Regions from separate parts of the Streptomyces sp. NPDC055254 genome, predicted to be linked through region 1. Evidence: riboswitches for the same ligand, from Rfam matches in the RefSeq annotation. Region 1 holds a riboswitch; the other holds the start of a gene.
What was found. Region 1 has a riboswitch for cobalamin ahead of ACWFQ8_RS20115 (ABC transporter substrate-binding protein). Riboswitches for the same ligand answer to the same signal wherever they lie in the genome.

Region 1 (3,821 bases):
CCGAAGGCCTCCAGGGCCGTGTCGGCGCGGGCGGCGACGCCCGGATCCACTTCGATCGTCGTGACGTTGTCTTCGCCCAGGCGGTGACACATCAAGGCAGCGGAGTACCCGGTGCCCGTGCCGATCTCCAGCACGCGGTGCCCGTCCTCGACCTCCAACTCCTCGATCATCTCCAGGACCAGCCGCGGGATCGTGGATGACGAGCTCGGGGTGCCTGGTACCGGGCCGGGAGCCTGGTCGGGGGTGAGGTGCCCGTCGAGCTGCGTGACGAGGGAGTCGTCGGTGTACGCGATCCGGGCCCACTCGGCCGGGTCCGTGCCGGCCGCGGTTACGGGCTTCCAGAGTCCCCCGCCGGTGGGGAGGAAGACGCCGGGGTGCAGGAACACCTCACGGGGGACGGCTTCAACGGCTTTCCGCCAGGCCGGGGTGCGGATCGCGCCCGCGGCTTCGAGCCCATCGGCGAGGGCCTGCCGCTGGGGGCTGGTATCGATCACCGGGTACCTCCTCGGGAGAGCAGGTCAGCGAAGGCGGCCGCCATGGGGAGCCCGGTGTGCTCCTCCAGCCAGCCCCACTGACCATTCGGATTCAGCTCCAGCAGCCAGTAGGCGCCGGCACGGTCCACTGCGAGGTCGAAGCTTCCGGATACGAGGCCGAAGGCATCGAGGAAGGCGAGCAGGGCTTCCTCCAGCGGGGCGGGAAGCGTGGCCACCGAGTACGCCAGGGCAGCGTAGTCCCGCCGCCAGTCCAGGAGTTCGGAATCGATGCGCACAGCGAAGACTTGGCGGCCTACGATCGTGACGCGGACGTCGCACACCTTGTCGACCCGTGCCTGGAAGAGGTGCGGGACGACTCGGATCCGGTCGTCGATCTCGTCTGCGGTGACCTGCTCCGCCCACGACACAACAGGGACGCCGTCCCGCTCGTAGGGCGTGGCCCGGAGCGTCTTGTGGATCACTGCAGGGTGAGCGGCGGCGAACTCGCGCGCGTCGGCCGGGTCGTTGGTGATCAGGGTGGGTGGCGCGGTCAGCCCCAGGCGAAGAGTGCAGGCCAATTGGTGCGGCTTGTAGGCGGCTTCGGCGTTCCGCATGGGGTGGTTCACCCAGAGGGGGCCGTGGAGCGCGTGCAGCACACCGCCGAGCCCGTAGCGCGTCTGCGCGGCCGCGAACCGGGCGTCGTCCGGTCCCAGGTGGGTGAAGGACGGCCATGTCGGGCGGCGCCAGTACACCGCTCCCACGTCTTCCAGGTCGGCGGCTCTCGACGGGGTGAGCATCCGCCCGGCCGCGTGGGCCGGGCGGACGCCGTACCGAGCCGAGACCGTCAAGCCCTCGCCGGCCGAGCACTCCTGGCGGACCTCGCTCATCGCCTCGATCATCGCGAAACTGGAAGGCGCGGACCCCGCGCGGGCCGCGTTCCTCGCCGTCTGGCACGACACCCAGGAGACCCGCACCGGCGACGTGAACCACCTGGGCAGGAAGTACTCGACCGCAGCCGATCCGGCGGCGGTGACCGCCGACCAGACGGCGGGTATGCCCGAGATTCTGGCATCGACGATTCAGGATCTGGTCGCGGAGTACGAAGCCAAGGACTCGCCGGAGGCGATCTGCGCGCGTGACGCCGACAAGCTGGAGTGCTTGCTTCAAGGGATCGAGTACCGAGCCCAGGGGCGAAAGCGCCCCCTCCCCGCGGGAACTCCCGCCGATGCGGGCCTTTCTCGTTTGGCGGGGGCGTGCGGGTCGGGGCGGCGGAACGTGTGGCAAGCTGGGGCGCATTGCCCAGGCGGTGCAGGACAGGAAACCGGTGCGATTCCGGTGCGGTCCCGCCACTGTGACCGGATTCCCCGCGCGGGGAACCGGAAGTCAGACACTGACGCACCGCCTCTTCACGTCGACCAGGGGACGCGGATCCCCCGGAGAGGCTTCGCCATGTCACGTTCCCGCGCCGCTCTGCGCGCACTCGTACCCCTCGCTTTCCTGCTGCCCGTGGCCGCCTGCGGTGCCTCACCGGACGCGGGGAAGCCGGCCCCCGGCGCGGCCGCCGCGCCCGGATTCCCGTACACCGTCACCAACTGCGGTGTGAGCACCACCTATCAGGCTCCGCCGCGACGCGCCGTCACCATGAACCAGCACGCCACCGAGGTGCTGCTCGCCCTCGGGCTGGAGGACCGGATCGCCGGCTCCGCCTACCTCGACGACGCGGTGCTGCCCGCCTACCGTCCGGCCTACGACAAGATCAAGGTGCTGGCCCGGGAGTACCCCTCCCAGGAGGTGCTGCTGGGCGCGGACCCCGACTTCGTGTACGGCGGCTACGCGAGCGCCTTCGACAAGGCGCAGGGCCGCGACCGCGAAGGACTCGGCAAGGCGGGGATCAACACCCGGCTCAACGTCGAGTACTGCACCGAGGGCCCCGTCGGTCTCGACGTGCTCAAGACCGAGATCACCGAGGTCGCCCGGACCTTCGGCGTACCCGAGCGGGGCGCGCGGCTCATCGAGGAGGAGCAGCGGCGCGTCGACGCCGTCGCCGCCCGGGTCAAGGACAAGGCCCGGCCGACCGTCTTCGTTTACGACTCCGGCGAGGGATCCGCCTTCACCTCGGGCGGCAGGGGGATCGGGACCGAGATCATCTCCCTCGCCGGAGGCGCGAACGTGTTCGCCGACCTCGACGACACCTTCGGTGACGTGGCGTGGGAGAAGGTCATCGAGCGCAAGCCCGAGGTCGTCCTCATCTACGACTACGGCGGCACCACCGTCGACGCCAAGAAGCAGCGGCTGTTGAACGACCCGGCCCTGGCGGAGGTTCCCGCCGTCAAGAACAGGCGGTTCGTCGTCCTGCCGCTCTCCTCGGCCGTCCTCGGCGTCCGGGTCGCCGACGCCGTCGAGGCGCTGGGCGGCCAGCTGCACCCCGACGCCGCGTGACGCCCCGTCCGTCCGTGGCCCTCCGCGGGGCCACCGCCGGTCCCGGAGCCGGAGCCCCGGCGGGCGGCGGCGGTGGCCTCCCGCCGGTCCTGATCCTCCTCCTGCTCACCGCCGCGCTCCTCGGATCCGCCGTCGCGGGCCTGGCGCTGGGGCCCGTACGGATCGCTCCCGGCCAGGTCGTCGACATCGTCCTCGGCGGCCTGTCGGGCCGCAGGCCCACCGGGGCGTTCGCCACCATCGTGTGGGACGTACGGGCGCCGCGCGTCATCCTGGGCGCCGTCGTCGGCGCCGGGCTCGCCGTCGCGGGCGCGGTGCTGCAGGCGCTCGTGCGCAACCCGCTCGCCGACCCCTTCCTGCTCGGCGCCTCCTCCGGGGCCTCGGCGGGCGCCGTCCTCGTGATCGTCCTCGGCTCGGGTACCGGCGTCCTCGCCGTCGCCGGACAACTCGGCGTACCGCTCGCCGCCTTCGCCGGTTCCCTGGCGGCGCTCGTCGCCGTCTACGCGCTGGCCCGCCGCGGCGGCTCCCTGACGACCGGCAGGCTGATCCTCGCCGGAGTCGCGGTGCAGTACGTCCTGTCCGCGCTGACCAGCCTGGTGCTCGTGCTCGCCGCGCAGCCGGACCAGGTGCGGACCGTGCTCTTCTGGACCCTCGGGGGCCTCGGCGGAGCCCGCTGGGACGAACTGGCGCTGCCCGCCGCCGCGCTGCTCCTCGGCACCGGCCTGCTGGTCGCCCTCGCCCGGCCGCTCGACCTGCTCCTCGCCGGGGAGGAGGGCGCGCAGACGCTGGGGCTGGACACGGCGCGCTTCCGGGCGGCCGTCTTCGTCCTCACCTCCCTCGTCATCGGCGTGCTCGTCGCTTACAGCGGGGCCATCGGCTTCGTGGGCCTGATGGTTCCGCATGCCGCCCGGA
Region 2 (3,821 bases), on a different contig from region 1:
TCGGCCCGTGCCAGTTCATCTTCCGTTCATCCAGGTTGCCTACGGTCGCCGAGCCACTGACGTCAAACAGAAGCCTGGGTAAATGGAGCACATAACGCTTCTCCTCGGGATCGTGATCATCACCGCTCTCGTGTTCGACTTCACGAACGGTTTTCACGACACGGCCAACGCGATGGCCACCACCATCTCGACCGGCGCCCTCAAGCCCAAGACGGCGGTGGCCATGTCCGCCGTGCTCAACCTCGTCGGCGCGTTCATGTCCGTGGAGGTCGCCAAGACGATCTCCAAGGGCCTCGTCAACGAGGAAGGCATCCAGCCGGAAGTGATCTTCGCCGCTCTGGTCGGCGCGATCCTCTGGAACCTCGTCACCTGGCTGGTCGGCCTGCCCTCCAGCTCCTCGCACGCCCTGATGGGCGGCCTGATCGGTGCCGCCGTCGCCTCCGCCGGAATCGGCGCGGTCAACGGCAGCGTCGTCGTCACCAAGGTGCTGATCCCCGCGATCGCCGCGCCGCTCGTCGCCGGTCTGGCCGCGATGCTGGCCGCGAAGGTCACGTACAAGCTCGGCGGCAAGGTCGGCGAGAAGACCTCCGCGAAGGGCTACCGCACCGGTCAGATCGCCTCGGCCGGTCTCGTCTCCCTCGCGCACGGCACCAACGACGCGCAGAAGACGATGGGCATCATCACCCTGGCGCTCGTCGCCGGGAACGCCCTGCCCGCCGGCGCCAACCCGCCGGTCTGGGTCATCGTCTCCGCCGGTCTGGCCATCGCGATGGGCACCTACCTGGGCGGCTGGCGCATCATCCGCACCATGGGCAAGGGCCTCACCGACCTCCAGCCGCAGCAGGGCTTCGCCGCCCAGACCTCTGCCGCCAGCGTCATCCTGGCCTCGTCGAGCCTCGGCTTCTCCCTCTCCACCACCCACGCGTGCTCCGGCGCCGTCATGGGTGCGGGTCTGGGACGCAAGGGCGGGGTGGTCCGCTGGTCCACCGCCACCCGCATGTTCATCGCGTGGGGCCTGACCCTGCCGGCCGCCGGCCTGGTCGCGGCCGGCGCCGAGCTGGTCATGCGCACCGGTGACGTCGGCATCGCCGCGGTCACCGTCTTCCTGGTCGGCTCCTGCCTCGCCATCTGGCTCATCTCGCGCCGCCAGGTCGTCGACCACCACAACGTCAACGACGTGCAGCCGGTCGGCGCCGAGGAGCCGGGTGTGGTCACCACGGCCATGGCCGCCGTCACCGTCCCGCCGACCCTCGCGGCCGCCACCACCGCCGCGGTGAGCGACGAGGACCTCAAGGCCACCATCCCGGCCGCGACGACGACCCCGGCGGCTCCGGCCGCCGCGGTCTGACCGAGACAGACAGAGGAACGGCAGTATGAAGATCGACTGGGAAGCACTCGGCTCCGTCTTCGGGGTCAGCCTCTCCGCCACCGTCGCCCTCGTGGCCCTGTTCACCCTGGGCCTGGTGGGCCTGTCCAAGCACGAGGCCGCCACCGAGCAGGGCGGCGCCGCCACCCTGGCCCGCAGCGGTGCGTACGCCTGCTTCGCGCTGGTCGCGGCGGCCGTGGGCTACGGGATCTACCTGATCGTCGCCTGATCCGGCGCGCCGAGGCGCGTCCGGTTCGCCGCGGCAGCTCCCCCCGGGTTCTTCCCGGGGGGAGCTTTCGCATGCCCGGCCGGACCCTCGTCGCAGGTCAACGGCGAGTTGACGGGCGTTCTCGGTGCGTGGTGGACTGCCCGAGCCAATACGGCGGCATGGAGAGGAAGTCCGGTGCGATTCCGGCGCGGTCCCGCCACTGTCACCGGGGAGCGCACGCGGCGCGTGCGTCCCGGGAGCCAGGAACTCTCGCCGCCGGACACGTCGAACCAGGGCGCGGACCCTGAGTGAGGACATACCTGCCACCATGCGTGCCGATCGCGTTTTCGCGTACGGCGCCGCGGCGGGCCTGATCGGCGACCGGATCCTCGGGGATCCGCGCCGAGGGCACCCCGTGGCCGCCTTCGGACGAGCCGCCGCCGCGGTGGAGCGCGCCCTGTGGCGCGACGACCGCGCCCGGGGCCTCCTGCACACCCTGGTGTGCGCCGGGGGCGCGACGGCGGTCGGCGCACTGGGCGCCCGCGCCGTGCGCTCCGCACCACCCGTGGTCCGGATCGCGCTGACCGCCGCCGCCACCTGGGCCGTCGTGGGCGGCACCTCGCTGGGCCGGGAGGCCCGCACCATCGGCGCGGCGCTCGCCGCCGGCGACACCGAGGCCGCCCGGCGGCGGCTGCCCCACCTGTGCGGACGCGACCCGCAGTCCCTGGACGAGCAGCAGATGGCCCGCGCCGTCGTGGAATCCGTCGCCGAGAACACCTCCGACGCCGTCGTCGGCGCCCTCGTGTGGGGCGCCGTCGCCGGGGTGCCGGGCCTGCTCGCCTTCCGGGCCGTGAACACGCTCGACGCGATGGTCGGCCACAAGTCCCCCCGCTACCTGCGCTACGGCTGGGCCTCCGCCCGGCTCGACGACGCGGCGGGCTGGCCGGGCGCCCGGCTGACGGCGCTGGCCGCCGTACTGGCCGGACCCGACCGGCGGGGAGCCGTACGGGCCTGGCGCGCCGACGCCGCCGCGCACCCCAGCCCCAACGCCGGACCCGTGGAGGCCTCCTTCGCCGGCGCCCTCGGCGTACGGCTGGGCGGCACCCTGGCGTACGGGGGCCGGGTCGAGCACCGGGCCGTGCTCAACGGCGCCCGGGGGCGGGCGGTGGAGGTCGCGGACATCGAGCGCGCGGTGCGGTTGTCGCGGCGGGTGACCTGGCTGGCTCTGGGGGCCTGCGCGGTCGCCCGGCTCGCGGTCGCCCGCGCGACGGGGGCCGGTACGTGGGCTTCGAGGGCCTGCGGCACGACGAGGGGAGGACGCGCATGAACGGCGCGAAGCACGGCGGCGGACTGCTCGTCGCGGGAACGACGTCGGACGCGGGCAAGAGCGTGGTCACGGCGGGCATCTGCCGCTGGCTGGCCCGCAGCGGTGTGAAGGTGGCGCCCTTCAAGGCCCAGAACATGTCGCTGAACTCCTTCGTGACGCGCGAGGGCGCCGAGATCGGGCGCGCCCAGGCCATGCAGGCGCAGGCGGCCCGCGTGGAGCCGACCGCGCTGATGAACCCGGTGCTGCTCAAGCCGGGCGGCGACCGCACCAGCCAGGTGGTGCTGCTGGGCAAGCCGGTGGGCGAGATGAGCGCCCGCGGCTACCACGGGGGCCGCCAGGAGCAGTTGCTCGGCATCGTCACGGACTGCCTGGAGCAGCTGCGGGGCACGTATGACGCCGTGATCTGCGAGGGGGCGGGGAGTCCGGCCGAGATCAACCTGCGCCGGACCGACATCGTGAACATGGGCATCGCGCGGGCCGCGCGCTTCCCGGTGGTCGTCGTCGGCGACATCGACCGGGGCGGGGTCTTCGCCTCCTTCTTCGGGACGACGGCGCTGCTGTCCCCCGAGGACCAGTCGCTGATCGCCGGATACCTCGTCAACAAGTTCCGGGGCGACGTCTCGCTGCTGGAGCCGGGCATGGAGATGCTGCGCGGCCTCACGGGCCGGGCGACGTACGGGGTGCTGCCCTTCCGGCACGGCCTCGGCATCGACGAGGAGGACGGCCTGCGGGTCTCGCTGCGCGGCGCCGTGCGGGAGTCCGTGGTGGCGCCGCCGGTCGGTGAGGACGTGCTGCGGGTCGCCGTGTGCGCGGTGCCGCTGATGTCCAACTTCACGGACGTCGACGCCCTGGCCGCCGAGCCGGGCGTCGTCGTGCGGTTCGTGGACCGGGCCGAGGAACTGGCCGACGCGGACCTGGTC

Region 2: linked by a shared signal. The riboswitch ahead of ACWFQ8_RS16090 (cobalamin biosynthesis protein) and the one ahead of ACWFQ8_RS20115 (ABC transporter substrate-binding protein) in region 1 are both predicted to bind cobalamin.

The regions. Positions count from the first base shown of each region.
Region 1 covers NZ_JBSGQV010000020.1:44,631-48,451, forward strand. Annotated here, with positions in the region: gene tgmC (ATP-grasp peptide maturase system methyltransferase) at 1-494, opposite strand, end outside; gene ACWFQ8_RS20105 (ATP-grasp ribosomal peptide maturase) at 491-1,372, opposite strand; partial or broken gene ACWFQ8_RS20110 (HD domain-containing protein) at 1,326-1,664, shown strand; cobalamin riboswitch at 1,747-1,886, shown strand; gene ACWFQ8_RS20115 (ABC transporter substrate-binding protein) at 1,923-2,912, shown strand; gene ACWFQ8_RS20120 (FecCD family ABC transporter permease) at 3,002-3,821, shown strand, end outside.
Region 2 covers NZ_JBSGQV010000013.1:142,431-146,251, reverse strand. Annotated here, with positions in the region: gene ACWFQ8_RS16100 (anion permease) at 83-1,348, shown strand; gene ACWFQ8_RS16095 (hypothetical protein) at 1,374-1,595, shown strand; cobalamin riboswitch at 1,712-1,865, shown strand; gene ACWFQ8_RS16090 (cobalamin biosynthesis protein) at 1,903-2,901, shown strand; gene ACWFQ8_RS16085 (cobyric acid synthase) at 2,898-3,821, shown strand, end outside.